3 regions of the Roseovarius tibetensis genome follow, and region 2 is predicted to be linked to each of the others. Evidence: riboswitches for the same ligand, from Rfam matches in the RefSeq annotation. Region 2 holds a riboswitch; each other region holds the start of a gene.
What was found. A riboswitch is a leader RNA that binds a small molecule or an ion and turns the genes downstream of it on or off. The one in region 2 is predicted to bind cobalamin.

Region 1 (5,073 bases), on a different contig from region 2:
CAAGCGTGCCGATTGCCTGATCCACCTGCCCAACCCGCCGGGCCCGATCTGCATCGACAGCAAGTTCCCGCTGGAGGCCTACGAGGCCCTGCGCCGTGCCACCACCGACGCGGAACTGACAGAGGCGGCGCGTTTTCTGCGGACCTCGGTGCGCAAGCATATCAAGGATATCTCCGAGAAATACATCCTCGACGGCGAAACCGCCGATGGCGCGCTGATGTTCCTGCCGTCCGAGGCGGTCTATGCCGAACTGCACGCCAACTTTCCCGAGGTGGTGCGCGACGGGTTCGCGGCCAAGGTCTGGATCGTGTCGCCCACGACCTGCATGGCCACGCTCAACACCATGCGCGCGATCCTGAAGGATGCCCGGATGCGCGAACAGGCCGGCGCGATTCGCCGGGAACTGGGGCTGCTGTTTGCGGATGTGGACCGGCTGGGCACCCGCGTGGAAAACCTCGACCGGCATTTCAACCAGGCGTCCAAGGATATCTCGGACATCAAGATTTCCGCCGACAAGGCCGGACGCCGCGCCCGCCGTCTCGACAATTTCGATTTCGAGGAGCTGGCGCCCGAGACCGAACCCGCGCTTGCCGCCCCGCTCAACGGGTCGGCTGGCGAGGGGTGATCAGGTTTGGTCTTGCACTGACACGGTCGGGCGCTTAATCATTGGAGTTGCTTCGGTCCGGGTCCAAAAGACCCGGTGAAAAGGGAACCCGGTGCGATCCATGGTGGATCAAGTCCGTGACTGCCCCCGCAACTGTAAGCGGCGAGCGATACCGCATCATGCCACTGTCACGCCCCCGTGACGGGAAGGCCCGGTAAAGCGCCGACCCGCAAGTCAGGAGACCTGCCGAAGCGATCACCCTATCCGGGCGCGGGGTGCGCCATGGATAACGGTTTTTCCGTCGTGGTGGCGCTTTCGCCGTCTGCGGAAAGGGTCCGTCCCTTCCCCTGACCTACAGCTTGGACCATCCATGCCCAACCGGGTGTCGAAGGGACAGACCATGATCCAGTCCGGACCTGTCGCGCGGGCCGTGCCACGAAATGCGATCCTTGCCGCGCGGTTCGCCGTCGCGCCGCGGGGGTAGGGCACGATGCGGGTATTGCCTCTGATCGTCCTGTGCCTGTCCGTGGCCTTCACCAGCAGCGGGGCCCTGGCGGACACGGCCCCGCGCCGCGTGGTGTCGATCAACCTCTGCACGGATCAGTTGGCGATGATGCTGGCCGATCCCGGTCAGTTGATATCCGTCTCTGACCTGGCAAGCGATCCGCACAGTTCGGCCATGGCCGAGGCCGCCCGCGCCTATCCGGTCAATCACGGGCGCGCCGAAGAGGTCTATCTGCTGGATCCCGATCTGGTGCTTGCCGGGGCCTATACCGCCCGTGCCACGGTCGAGATGCTGCGCGGCGTCGGGATCGAGGTGGTGCAGTTCGCCCCGGCCAGTTCGCTGGCCGATACGCGCGACCGCATCACGAAGATGGCACGCGTGCTGGGACACAAGGCGCGCGGCGCGGCCCTGATCGCCAAGTTCGACGCGCGCCTCGACGCGCTGTCGGAAACCGGCGCGAACCGCCCGCGTGCCGCGATCTATCACCCAAATGGCTATACCCTGGGGGGTGGCACGCTGTCGAATGACATCCTGCAGGCCGCCGGATTTCGCAACCTCGCCCGCGAGATGGGTCTTCGGGGCGGGGGCACGGTGCCGGTCGAGACGCTGGTGATGGCCGCGCCGGACCTGCTGATCAGCGGCACGCCCCTGCCCGGAGAATCGCGATCCGAGGCGGTGCTGGATCATCCCGCGCTCGACATTCTGCGGGCAACGCGTGCCGGGATGCAGATCACCTCGCCCAGCTGGATCTGCGGCACGCCGCACGCGCTAGACGCGGTGGACCGCCTTGTGCAGACGCGCAAGCGCATGGCGGAGCACGTTGAATGAGCCGCCTTGCGCTGATCCTTCTGGCGGTGGTCGCGGCGCTGTTCACGGCCTCGCTGACCGTCGGTCCGGCTGAAACGACCGTGACCGAGGATCTCCGCGCGCTGATCTTCGGCGGCGACGGCCCGCTGCCGCTGGTGATGCGCGAGATCCGCCTGCCGCGTGCGCTTCTGGGGCTGATGATCGGTGTCAGCCTCGGGCTTGCCGGGGCTGCGATGCAAGGCTACCTGCGCAACCCGCTGGCCGAACCGGGGCTGATCGGCGTTTCAGGCTCGGCCGCCCTGGGCGCGGTGCTGGCGATCCATACCGGGCTTGCCGCGGCCTTCACCCTTGCGTTGCCGCTGGCGGCCCTTGCCGGGGCCGGGACAGGCGTGTTGCTGGTGCTTTTGCTGGCCGGCCCGCGCGGGGCGTCGATCACGCTGATCCTTGCCGGGATCGCGATCTCCTCGCTCGCCGCCGCGCTCACATCTCTGGTGCTGAACCTGTCACCTAATCCCTACGCGGCCAGCGAGATCGTGTTCTGGATGATGGGATCGCTGGCCGACCGGTCGATGACGCATGTCTGGCTGGCGCTGCCGCTGATGATCCTCGGCTGGGGGGCGCTGGCCACGCTGGGGCGCGGCCTCGATGCGCTGACCCTGGGCGAGGATGCGGCGGCGGCCATGGGCATCCGCCTGCGCGCGCTGCGGCTGACGCTGGTCTTCGGCACGGCCTGCGTGGTGGGGGCGGCGACGGCCGTGGCGGGCGCGATCGGTTTCGTCGGGCTTGTGGTCCCGCACCTGCTGCGGCCGCTGACCGGCGCACAACCCTCGCGTCTGCTGTGGGCGTCGGCGCTTGGCGGGGCGGCGATGGTGCTGGCCGCCGATCTGGCAACCCGGCTGATCCTGCCCGAGCGCGATCTGAAACTTGGCGTCCTGACCGCGATTGTCGGCGCGCCGCTGTTCCTGCACCTGATCTACAAGACGCGGGCGGACATGGCATGACGGAACTGCGCGTCGAGAACCTGTCGGTGCAGTTGCGCGGACGGCCCGTGCTTGGGGACGTGAACCTGACCGTGGAACCACGGGAATGTATCGGCCTTATCGGGCCCAACGGCGCGGGCAAGACGACGCTGCTGCGCGCGATCCTCGGGCTGGTGCCACATGCGGGGCATAGCAGCCTTGCCGCGCTGTCGCCCGACGCGCGCGGCCGCGCCTGTGCGTGGATGCCGCAATCGCGCGACATCGCCTGGCCGGTCAGCGTGGAAACCCTCGTGGCCCTTGGCCGCACCCCGCATCTGCGTGGACTGAAATCGCTGACCGATGCCGACCGGCGCCATGTGGACGCCGCGCTGACCACGATGGGGCTGGACGCGCTGCGCCACCGCGCCGCCACGCGGCTGTCGGGCGGCGAACAGGCGATGGCGCTGATCGCCCGCGCGCTGGCGCAGGACACCCCGCTGCTGATGGCCGACGAGCCGATCGCCGGACTTGATCCGGCAAACCAGATCTCGACCATGCAGGTCTTCGCCGACCTTGCGCGGGACGGTCGCGCCGTCATCGTCTCTATGCACGATCTGGGGCTGGCCGCGCGGCACTGCACCCGGCTGATCCTGCTCGGCGAGGGCGGTGTCGCCGCAGACGGCCCACCGGCCGAAGTGCTGACGCCCGGCAACCTTGCGCGCATCTTCCATGTCTCGGCGCATTATGCGCAAACCGCGCAGGGCCCGGTCTTTCAGCCGATGGATGTCACGCGATGAGCGGCCTGAACCTGGCGCGCCCGTGGCTCTGCCTGGATCTGGACCACGAGATGCCGGTGCTCAGCTGGGCGATCAACCGTCCCGGTCAGGTCACGGCGCGCCGCATCCTGTGGCGCGAGGTGCGCAATGCCGATCTGCCCGAGGATCTGGATGTCGAGGCGTGGCTTGACCGCGAGCTGACCGCGCGACGCGCCCGCGATGCTGTGTGTTTTCTCACCTCCTGCGATATCGGCACGCATGTGGACCGCAGCGCCACCGCGGGCACCGTCACGGCGCGCGCCGTGGCCACTGTGGGGCTGTCGAATGCCGAACGCGTGGGCACGCGGCTGCCCGCCACCGCCCGCGCGTGGGGCACGATCAACATCGCGGTCGCGATCGACACCGGCCTCACCGATGCAGCCCGGATCGAGGCGCTGAGCATCGCGACGCAGGCGCGCACCGTAGCCATCGCCGAGGCCGGGCTGCACCTTGCCACCGGCATCGCGACCGGAACCGGCACGGACTGCATCGCGGTCGCCGCCCCGGCGGGGGGGCTGCGCTATGCCGGGCTGCACACGGATACGGGCGAGGCCGTCGGGCGCGCGGTGCATGACGCCGTGGCGTGCGGCGCACGGGGCTGGGCCATGTACCAGGATGCCATGCGACAACGCTGAGTCAAAGCCGCGCGACCGTCACCACATCGCGCAACCCGTAGCCGTTGAACGCGGTGCTCAGGCTGCGCGTATAGGCCCCCATGCCGGCGATGAGGATGTGATCGCCCTCTTCCATGTCCTCGGGCAGAGGCAGCGGATCGGGCAGACGGTCGATACTGTCGCAGGTCGGGCCATAAACCACCCGCGGGCGCAGCGCCCCGGTGCGCGGCGTGCCATCGGGGGCAATCACCGTGATGCGGTCAGGCGCACCGATATCGCGGATCTCTGTCAGGCCGCCATAGACGCCGTCGTTGACGAAGATCGCCCCGGTGTCGCGCAGCGCCTTGACGCGCAACCCGAGGCTGAACGCCTCGGCCACCATGGCGCGCCCCGGCTCGCAGACAAGCTGCGGCGCCTCGGCCCCGAAATGCTGCGCGACCTCGGTCCGGATGCGCGCGAAGATCGCGCCAAGATCGGGAAGGGCGCCAGTACGATGCGAGGCGAACCCGCCGCCCACGTTGAGCCGGCGCGGCCGTACCCCCGCGGCGCGCGCGACCTCGGCCGCGGCGGTGATGTAGCTGGCCCAGGCCTGCGGGTCGGCGCATTGCGTGCCGGGGTGGAACGTGATCGACGGGGTGAACCCCTGTGCCACCACCGCGCGCAGCAGTTCCGCGGCGCTGTCGGGGTCCGCACCGAACTTTTCACCAAAATGATAGGCCGCGCCGGATACCGGCAGGGCGAGCCGCACACTGACCTCGGACTCTGGCGG
Region 2 (5,073 bases):
ACGCATGGCAAAATCCCGAGATCACGGCGGAAATCTGGACGCGGCGATGGCCCGATGGGGCGGTGCACCCGAGGACTGGCTGGACCTGTCCACCGGGATCAACCCCAGCCCCTACCCGCTGCCGCCGATACCAGCGGCATCCTGGGCTGTATTGCCCCGCAAGGCTGACATGGTGCGCCTGAACCGGATCGCAGCCGAGGCCTATGCCACCCCGGCCCGCGTCATCGCGATGAACGGGGCCCAGGGGGCCATCCAGCTGGTGCCGGGCTTGCGCAGACCGGGCCGAGCCAAGGTGCTGGCGCCGACCTACAACGAACATGCCGCCGCGTTGCGGGCCTGTGGCTGGCAGGTGGATGAGGTGAACAAGGTCGCGGATTTGGCTGGCGCAGATCTGGCTGTCGTGGTCAATCCCAACAACCCTGACGGGCGTCGCACGGCGCCACACACCCTTCACCAGCTTGCGGCACATGTGGGGCTTCTGATCATCGACGAAAGCTTCGCTGACCCCGAATCAGAGCTGTCCACTGCCCCGCAGATTGATGATGAGACGATCATCGTTATTCGCTCTTTCGGGAAATTCTACGGCTTGGCTGGGCTGCGGCTCGGGTTTGCGCTAGCGAATGGCGCCGTGGCGGAGCGTCTGGCCGAGAGGGCAGGCCCCTGGCCCGTTTCCGGGCCAGCCATCGACGTGGCCTGTCACGCCCTCGCTGATCGCGACTGGCGGGCAACGACAACAGCCCGGCTGACCGCGGGGGCTGCGCGGCTCGACGGGCTGGCGCGACAGGCGGGCTGGGACATGATCGGCGGGACCTCTCTGTTTCGCACCTATGCGACCCTTGATGCCACGACCACGCAGGAGGCGCTGGCACGGCACCGGGTCTGGAGCCGGATTTTCCCGTATTCCGACACCTGGATTCGGCTTGGCCTGCCCGACGCGGCACGCTGGCCACAGTTCGAGACAGCGATAGCGGCCGCCGCATGCAGATGACCGAGACGCATCGCGACAGCCTGCAGACACTGCTGGCATGGCGGCGTGACGTCCGCCATTTTCGCCCCGACCCGCTGTCCGATGCGGCGATGGAAAGCCTGCGCGCTGCGATGGACAGCGCCCCGTCGGTCGGCAACGCCCGGCCCTGGCGCGTTCTGCGTGTTGTCGACCAGACGCTGCGCGCCAAGGTGCGCGCCGAGTTCGCGCGTCAGAACGCGGCGGCAGCCGACGGGTATGAGGGGGCCGACCGGGCGGCCTATCTGGCCTTAAAGCTTGCCGGGCTGGACCGGGCACCGGAGCATCTGGCGGTTTTCACCGAAACCGCCCCGGGCGAAGGCCGGGGGCTGGGGCGGCAAACCATGCCGACGACCCTGGAGCAATCTACCGCAATGGCGATCCACGCGATGTGGCTGATGGCGCGGGCCTGCAATATCGGCGTCGGCATGGTGTCCATCGTCGACCCCGACCGTATCGAGACACTGTTCGACGTGCCCCCGACATGGCGTTTCACGGCCTATCTTTGCGTAGGCTATGCCGAGTTCGACGCGGACATGCCACTGTTGCACCGGGCCGGATGGCAGCAAAATACTCGGACGGAATGGCAAACGCGCTGAGGCTCAGGCCCGCAGGGCCAGCAAGCCGTCGACATCAAGATGTGTTTCCAGGTGATCGGCCAGCGCGTCCAGCGTGGCCTCCAGCGTGCGGTCATAGGCGACGCCGGAGGCGGCCACGCCTATCCGGCGCAGCCACGCGGCCCGGAAGACGTCGTCGGAAAACATCCCGTGCAGGTAGCTTCCCGAGATACGCCCATCCGCCGAGACCGCCCCTTCCGGCGCACCCGCCACGGTAGCAAAACCGCGGGCCCGATCCGGGCCGTCAGAGCGCCCGATATGGATTTCGTACCCGTGAAACGGCAGGTCAGTTTCGATGTGGTGCGCATGGACAGCGCGCAGGCTCTTGTCGCCGCCCATCTCGGTGCGGATGTCGAGAAGCCCCAGCCCGGGGATACTGCCGGCCGGACCCTCGATGCCGTCGGGATCAGCGACCTCGCGGCCGAGCATCTGGTAGCCGCCGCATATGCCCAACACGTGCCCGCCACGGCGGTGATGGGCCATCAGGTCGATATCCCAGCCCTGGTCGCAAAGAAATGCCAGATCGCCGCGCGTGGATTTGGACCCCGGCAGGACAACCAGATCGGCATCCGCAGGGATGGGCTGGCCAGCAGACAGCATGGTAAGGCGCACCCCCGGCTCTTGCATCAGCGGGTCGAGATCGTCGAAATTCGCAATTCGGCTGAAGCGCAGACATACGATGTGGACACCTTCTGCCCGCTCCGGCTTGCCGAAATCCAATGCGTCCTCGGCGGGCAGTTTCCAGGCCGCGTCGAACCATGGTGCCACGCCAAAGCCGCGCCAGCCCGTCCGCGCCTCGATCATCGCATAGCCATCGTCGAAAAGCGTCAGGTCACCGCGGAACTTGTTGATGACAAAGCCCCTAACCCGGGCCGCATCGTCCTGCGCCATCACCGCCTGGGTGCCGACGATCTGGGCAATCACCCCGCCCCGGTCGACATCGCCGCACAGCACCACCGGCACATCGGCTGCCGCGGCAAAGCCCATGTTCGCGATGTCGCCCTGTCGAAGGTTGACCTCGGCCGGGCTGCCCGCGCCTTCGACGATCACCAGGTCATGCGCGGCCCGCACCCTGTTGAAGCTGTCCAGCACCGCCTCAAGAAGCTTTGGTTTGAGCTGCGCGTAATCGCGTGCCCGGGCCGAAGTCAGCCGTTTTCCCTGAACGATGACCTGGGCGCCGGTGTCCGTCTCAGGCTTGAGCAGCACAGGGTTCATGTCCGTATGCGGAGCCAGCCCGCTGGCCCGCGCCTGAAGCGCCTGTGCCCGCCCGATTTCGTGCCCTTCCTGCGCCACGGCCGCGTTGTTTGACATGTTCTGGGGCTTGAACGGGGCAACAGACAGGCCCCGCCTGCGCGCAGCCCGGCACAGCCCCGCCACAAGCATGGACTTGCCAACGTTCGAGCCGGTGCCCTGGATCATTAGTGCGCCCGGCACGGATCAGAACTCCACCCCCTGCTGCGCCTTCACCCCGTCACGAAAGGGGTGCTTGATCAACGTCATCTCGGTGACAAGGTCCGCGGCCTCGATCAGCTCGGACTTGGCGTTGCGCCCGGTCAGGCAAACATGTGTCATGTCGGGTTTCTCGTGCAGCAGAAAATCGACCACCTCGTCTATATCGAGGTAATCATAGCGCAGCGCGATGTTGATCTCGTCGAGCAGGACAAACTGCACCTCGGGGTCGAAGATCTGCTCGCGCGCCATTTTCCATCCCTGCTGCGCCGCCGCGATATCGCGTTCACGGTCCTGGGTTTCCCAGGTAAAGCCCTCGCCCGAGACGAAAAAGCGGCATTCATCGGGAAACCGCTCGCGCAAAAAGGATCGCTCACCCGTCGCCCAATTGCCCTTGATAAACTGGACGACCGCGCAGGGCATCCCGTGGGCGATACAGCGCATGATCATGCCGAAACCGGACGACGATTTGCCCTTGCCCGACCCGGTATGCACCATGATCAGGCCTTTTTCTTCGGTCTTGCTTTCCATCATCCTGTCACGCACGGCCTTGATCTTGCTCATTTTTTCCGCGTGGCGGTCATTTTCTTCGCTGCTCATTTCGGCATCCCCGTTCTTGACAAGCACTGTGGATTCGGACCAAGTGGCGTGGTGTTGGTGCCTGTCTACACAGGTGAAAAGGGAATGTGCAGCCACGAATTCCGTGGTCAAGCACAGCCGCCCCCGCGACCGTGACCGGAGAAGGTTGCTCGAGACCACTGGCAAATGCTGGGAAGGACGAGCCGCCGCAGGGCCTTGGCCCGTAATCCGCAAGCCGGGAGACCTGCCAACACCATGAAGCACGAAACCGGACGGGGTGTTCCGGTGACGGAATGCGGCCCTGTAACCGGGCTTTTTCCGCCATCTGACCCGCGTTCCATGCAGGTGGGACCGAGGACATGTCAATCAACGCCAGAAACCAGCCGCAAACGGAACTGCTCGTTTGCGTCAAATGCCGGCGGGGGCAGGAAATCCCGTCAGACGCGCGTCGGCCGGGGCAGGCGCTTTATGACGGGCTGACAGCCCTGAAATGTCCCGACGGCCTGCGCATCACGCCGGTCGAATGCCTTCAGAACTGTGATTACGGCTGTACCGTCGCGCTGCGCGGCGGTGACACGAAATGGACCTATGTTTTCGGTCACGTCGAAGAAACGTCGCATCCGGAAATGATCCTTTCGGGGGCCGCGCAGTATCAGGATAGCGCCGACGGGATCATCCCGTGGCGCCAGCGCCCCGACCACTTCAAGCGCAACTGCGTCGCGCGCATCCCTCCTGTCACCCAAGCTTAGGACGCCTGACATGACCAATCTCGCAAAACTGCCCGTTACAGTGATCACCGGCTTTCTCGGCTCGGGCAAGACGACGTTGATCTCGCACCTGATGCAGAACCCCGGCGGCAAACGGCTGGCCGTGGTGGTCAATGAATTCGGTGATGTGGGTGTGGACGGGGAAATCCTCAAAGGCTGCGCCATCCCGGATTGTCCGGCCGAAAACATCATGGAACTGGCCAATGGCTGCATCTGCTGCACCGTGGCCGATGATTTCATCCCGACGATCGAAGCGCTGATGAAGCTGGAGCCGCGCCCGGATCACATCCTGATCGAAACCTCCGGCCTGGCTCTGCCCAAGCCACTGCTCAAGGCGTTTGACTGGCCGGGTATCCGCTCTCGGATCACCGTCGACGGGGTGATCGCGCTCGCGGATGCCGAAGCCGTCTCCTCGGGCCGTTTTGCACCTGATGTTGCGGCAGTGGATGCACAGCGCGAAGCCGATGACAGTCTCGACCACGAAACACCGCTTTCCGAAGTGTTCGAGGATCAGATTTCCTGCGCGGATATCGTTCTGCTGACCAAGCCCGATCTGGCCGGTCCCGACGGCGTGGCCAAAGCCAGGGAAATCATCGCCGCCGAGGCACCGCGCCCGCTATCCGTGGTCGAAGTGGCCGAGGGCGCGGTGGATCCGCGC
Region 3 (5,073 bases), on a different contig from region 2:
GGGCGCACATGACGATCCTGCAGAACGTGATGGAGGCGCCCGTCACCGTGCTGGGCCGCGACCGCGCCGAGGCGGAACAGGCCGCGCGCGGCTATCTTGACAAGGTCGGAATCGCCGAGAAATGCGAGATGTATCCCGCCCAGCTTTCGGGCGGCCAGCAACAGCGCGCCGCCATCGCCCGCGCGCTGTGCATGGAGCCCGAGGCACTTCTCTTCGACGAGCCGACCTCGGCGCTCGACCCCGAGCTGGAACAGGAGGTGATCCGCGTCATCAAGGATCTGGCGGCCGAGGGCCGCACGATGATCCTGGTCACCCACGACATGAACATGGCCCGCGATGTCAGCGATCACGTCGTGTTCCTGCATCAGGGCCTGATCGAGGAGGAAGGCGCGCCCGACGCGCTCTTCAATGCCCCGAAATCGACGCGGCTACAGGGCTTTCTCAGCTCGACCATGGCCGCCTGAAACCACCAACCAAGAGGGAGCAACCACATGAAAAAACTCATGGTATCCACCGCCGCTGTCACCATGATGGCCGGCATGGCCATGGCGCAGGACGTCGTCCGCCTCGGGACCGAGGGCGCCTATCCGCCGTGGAACTTCATCAATGACGCGGGCGAGGTCGACGGGTTCGAGCGTGACCTCGGCGACGAGCTATGCGACCGCGCCGAATTGAATTGCGAATGGGTCACGACCGACTGGGACAGCATCATCCCCAACCTCGTTTCCGGCAATTACGACGCGATCATTGCGGGCATGTCGATCACCGACGAACGCGATGAGGTGATCGACTTCACCCAGAACTACACGCCCCCCGATCCTTCGGCCTATCTGGGCATGTCCGAAGACGTCGACACGACCGGCGGCGTGATCGCGGCGCAGACCGGCACGATCCAGGCCGGCTACGTGGCCGAATCGGGTGCGACGCTGGTCGAATTCGCGACGCCAGAGGAAACCGTCGCGGCCGTCCGCAACGGCGAGGCCGACGCGGTGCTGGCCGACAAGTCCTATCTCGTGCCGATCGCCGAGAACAACCCCGACCTGCGGTTTGTCGGCACGGACGTGCCGCTTGGCGGTGGCGTCGGTATGGGGGTGCGCGAATCCGACACCGAGCTGCGCGAGACCTTCGACGCGGCGATCCAGTCGATGAAGGATGACGGCTCGCTCAACGAACTGATCAAGAAGTGGGACGTGTCCTCGACCTTCTGATCCAGCCCCAGGCCCCCGCGCGGGGGCCTGCCACAGCCCTGGAGGCCGGCCATCTTTTCGTTTTGCTCCGACCCTGCGAGCCTCGAAGGCCTGAAATGGCTGTCGTGCTACCTGACCACGGGCAAGCACGCCAATCTCTATTACGCCACCGGCACCGTTCTGCTGCTGCTGGCGATCACCGCGCCCGCCGCCCTTGTCTTCGGTTTTGGCGGGGCGATGGCGGCCCGCTCGCGGATCTGGCCGCTCAACTGGTTCGGCAAGGGCTATATCGCCATCGTGCGCGGTGTTCCGGATATCGCGTTCTTTCTGTTCTTCGTGATCGCCCTCGACCAGCTCTTCGAGGCGATCCGCCACAAGGTCAAATGCCCCGATTGGGATCAGCCGATCTGGCAGGGCAACGATTTCGTCGTCTGTCAGGCGGCCAAGCTGCCCTTGGGCAATGCCCCGCAATGGGTGCATGAGACCTACGGCTTCTTCATCGCGGTACTGACCTTCGCAATCGTGTTCGGGGCGTTTGCCGCCAACGTGCTTTTCGGGGCGATGCGTGCCGTGCCTCACGCCCAGATCGAGACCGCCGAGGCCTACGGCATGACTGCGCGCCAGACCTTCTGGCGCATTCTTGTGCCGCAGATGTGGATCTACGCCCTGCCCGGCCTGTCGAACCTGTGGATGGTGCTGACCAAGGCCACGCCGCTGCTGTTCCTGCTGGGGGTCGAGGATATCGTTTACTGGGCCCGAGAACTGGGCGGGACCGCGAACCCGCGCTTTACCGACTATCCGCATGGTGACTGGCGCATGTGGTATTTCATGGCGCTGCTGGTCTTCTATCTGGGGCTGACGCGCATCTCCGAGCTGTTTCTCGAACGGGTCATGCAGCGGCTAAGCCACGGTCAGGCCACCACCGGCGGCGACGCCCAGAGGAAAGCCGCATGAGCTGCTGGCAAACGATCCAGGACTACGGGCTGCGCTCACTGGGCTATGGCGAGCGTCTTCTGCCGCGCGAGGGCTATACCCTGTGCGAGCATTTCACGCTGATCGGGTCGGGGCTGATCTGGAACGTCTATTTCGGCACGATCGCCCTTCTCGCGGGGTTTTTCCTTGCTACCGCCGTTGCCGTGGGCAAGGGCACGCGCAACCCGTTGGTCCGCAAGCCGTCGGAATGGTTCATCTTCATTTTTCGCGGCTCGCCTCTCTTCATCCAGTTCTTCTTTGCCTACTTCCTGTTCCTGTCGCTGAAATCCGTGTCTCCGGTCTTTGACGCGTTCACCTCGGCATGGCTGGGCGCGCTTGTCGTGCTGTTTCTCAACACCGCCGCCTATTCGGGCGAGATCTTCTACGGCGCGCTGCGCTCGATCCCGCGCGGTGATGTCGAGGCCGCCGATGCCTATGGCTTTTCGGGCCTGCCACGCTTTCGCAAGATCATCTGGCCCACGATGCTGCGGCTGGCCTGGCCCGCCTATACCAACGAGGCGATATTCCTGTTTCACGCCACCACATTGGTCTTCTTTTCCGGCTTCCCGGCATGGCAGCAACGCGGTGACGCGCTTTATTACGCCAATTTCTTTGCCGACAAGACCTTCAATCCCTTCGTGCCCTACCCGATCCTCGCGGGCTATTTCATTCTGCTGACTCTGGTGATCATCGGCATCTTCGGGCTGATCAACCGGCGTCTCAACCGTCACCTGCCGCAAGCGGCGCGGCGCGGTCTGCGATTGCGTCTGAACGTGATCCGATGAGCACCGGTCCGCGGGTCCTGATCCTGCTGCCCGCCGCCGGGGCGTCGTCGCGGATGCGCGGCCGCGACAAGCTGCTGGAACCGGTGCGCGGCCAGCCCCTGTTGCGTGACCGTGTGGCAGCGGCGCTGGATCTTGGGCTGGATGTCGCGGTGACGCTGCCGCCCGACCGGCCCGAGCGTGCCGACACCTTGCGGGATCTCGTCGGCCCACGCCTTCACCTGATGACCGTGAACGATGCGGCGACCGGTATGTCGGCCTCGCTGCGCGCCGGGGCGGATCGGGCGCGCGCGGGCGGTTATGCCGGACTGATGGTGGTCCTGCCCGACCTGCCGGATCTCTTGACGCAGGACTTGAAGACCGTTCTGCAAGCTAATGATTCAAGGTCGATCCTGCGCGCAACCTCTCAGGATGGCCGCGCCGGTCACCCGGTGATCTTCCCGGCCGATGTCCTGCCGACCCTGGCGCGGCTGACGGGAGATGACGGCGCGCGCGACATTCTGCGCACGCATCCCGTGCGCCATCTCGCCCTGCCCGACACACGCGCGACCACCGATCTTGACACGCCCGAGGCCTGGGCGACGTGGCGCGCACGCAACGGCGGCTGACCGGCGGACATTTTCTCTTTGCAATTCGGTCCGGTTTCAGTACCGTCACACCACTTTGGTCCGGGCATGATCTGTCCGGGTAATAGGGAACACGGTGCGGCCCCCGACAGGTGGCCAAGACCGCGACTGCCCCCGCAACTGTAAGCGGTGAGCGAAGCCGGACCCATGTCACTGTCGCGGACCCCGCGATGGGAAGACCCGGCAAAGCCATGACCCGCAAGTCAGGAGACCTGCCGAAGTGATCACCCTATCCGGGCGCGGGGCGCGCACTGGATAACGGTCTTTTCCGTAGTGGTGGCACTTTCACCGTCTGCGGAAAGGTATGCCTTTCCAACGACTTATCGTTTGGAACACCAATGCCGCCACGCGGCACCAATAGGCATGACATGACATATCTCAAGATGACCACGGCCAGCGCGCTTTGTGCGCTCTGCACCACACCCGCACTTGGACAAGAGGTTCTAGACCTCGACACGATCACCGTGACCGCCAACCAGACCATCACCCGGCTGGCGCGCAGCGGCTCAACCGTCGAGGTGATCGATGCAGATGCGATCCGGTCCGCGCCCCGCGCCCGCATCGGCGACGTCCTGACATTCGAGCCGGGCATTTCCGCCTCGGCCAACGGGCCGCTTGGCACGACCTCGACATTGCGCATCCGGGGGCTTGGCGGGGCCTATGTGCCGGTATTGATCGACGGCATCGACGTGACCGACCCCGCCAGCAGCGGCGGCGGCTTTGATTTCGGCGGGCTGACCAATGCCGGGCTGGGCCGGATCGAGGTGCTGAAAGGCTCGCAATCGGCGCGCTACGGTCTCAACGCCGTGGGCGGCGTGGTCAACATCGAAAGCCTGCGCCCCACCGAGGACGGCGTGCACGGCTTTGCCGAGGCCGAGGCCGGGCAATACGCCTTCCGGCGCGGCGTTCTCGGCCTGACCGCGCGCACCGACCGCACCGATCTCGCATTCTCGATCAGCCGGATCGAGACCGATGGCTTTTCGGCGTCGGCCTTCGGAACCGAGGATGACGGGTACGAGGCGACACAGGCCAATCTTTACGCACGCCACCAGCTTACCGACACTTTCGCGGCGGGCCTCAGTGCGCTTTACATCGACAGCCGCGCCGAGTTCGACGAGTTCGGCGGCGATGGTGCGCCCCCCTTCGACGAGTACAACAACCGCGAGGTGACGGGCGTGCGCCTGTTCACCGAACTGGACACAGGGCCGGTCACCCACGAGCTGTCCGTGTCGACCTTCGAGACGGATCGCGTCAGTTTTTCCAACGGCACCGGGGATCGGTTCAAGGGCGAACGCGACCGCATCGAGTATCGGGGCAGCTATGATCCGGGGGGCATCTGGACGCTTAATTTCGGCGGCGACTACACCGAGGAAGAGGATCTCAACCAGACCATCGACCTGACCGGCCTGCAGGCGGAACTTCTGGTCGCCCCGCTGCGGACCCTCGATCTGGCGTTCTCGGTGCGGCATGACGATCATTCGAAATTCTCGGGCGAACTGTCGTCGC

Region 1: another riboswitch for cobalamin. It lies ahead of ACROSR_RS04580 (ABC transporter substrate-binding protein); the one in region 2 lies ahead of ACROSR_RS12250 (DUF1636 family protein).
Region 3: another riboswitch for cobalamin. It lies ahead of ACROSR_RS15655 (TonB-dependent receptor plug domain-containing protein); the one in region 2 lies ahead of ACROSR_RS12250 (DUF1636 family protein).

What each region holds. Positions count from the first base shown of each region.
Region 1 covers NZ_JBPBBB010000004.1:106,582-111,654, reverse strand. The annotation lists gene ACROSR_RS04585 (DNA recombination protein RmuC) at 1-625, shown strand, start outside; cobalamin riboswitch at 662-869, shown strand; gene ACROSR_RS04580 (ABC transporter substrate-binding protein) at 1,095-1,937, shown strand; gene ACROSR_RS04575 (FecCD family ABC transporter permease) at 1,934-2,917, shown strand; gene ACROSR_RS04570 (ABC transporter ATP-binding protein) at 2,914-3,672, shown strand; gene ACROSR_RS04565 (adenosylcobinamide amidohydrolase) at 3,669-4,325, shown strand; gene ACROSR_RS04560 (type III PLP-dependent enzyme) at 4,327-5,073, opposite strand, start outside.
Region 2 covers NZ_JBPBBB010000017.1:51,120-56,192, reverse strand. The annotation lists gene cobD (threonine-phosphate decarboxylase CobD) at 5-988, shown strand; gene bluB (5,6-dimethylbenzimidazole synthase) at 979-1,602, shown strand; gene ACROSR_RS12260 (cobyric acid synthase) at 1,606-3,039, opposite strand; gene cobO (cob(I)yrinic acid a,c-diamide adenosyltransferase) at 3,058-3,669, opposite strand; cobalamin riboswitch at 3,708-3,914, shown strand; gene ACROSR_RS12250 (DUF1636 family protein) at 4,008-4,397, shown strand; gene cobW (cobalamin biosynthesis protein CobW) at 4,408-5,073, shown strand, end outside.
Region 3 covers NZ_JBPBBB010000030.1:27,335-32,407, forward strand. The annotation lists gene ACROSR_RS15630 (ABC transporter ATP-binding protein) at 1-464, shown strand, start outside; gene ACROSR_RS15635 (transporter substrate-binding domain-containing protein) at 492-1,208, shown strand; gene ACROSR_RS15640 (ABC transporter permease) at 1,260-2,141, shown strand; gene ACROSR_RS15645 (ABC transporter permease) at 2,138-2,944, shown strand; gene ACROSR_RS15650 (nucleotidyltransferase family protein) at 2,941-3,549, shown strand; cobalamin riboswitch at 3,589-3,801, shown strand; gene ACROSR_RS15655 (TonB-dependent receptor plug domain-containing protein) at 3,936-5,073, shown strand, end outside.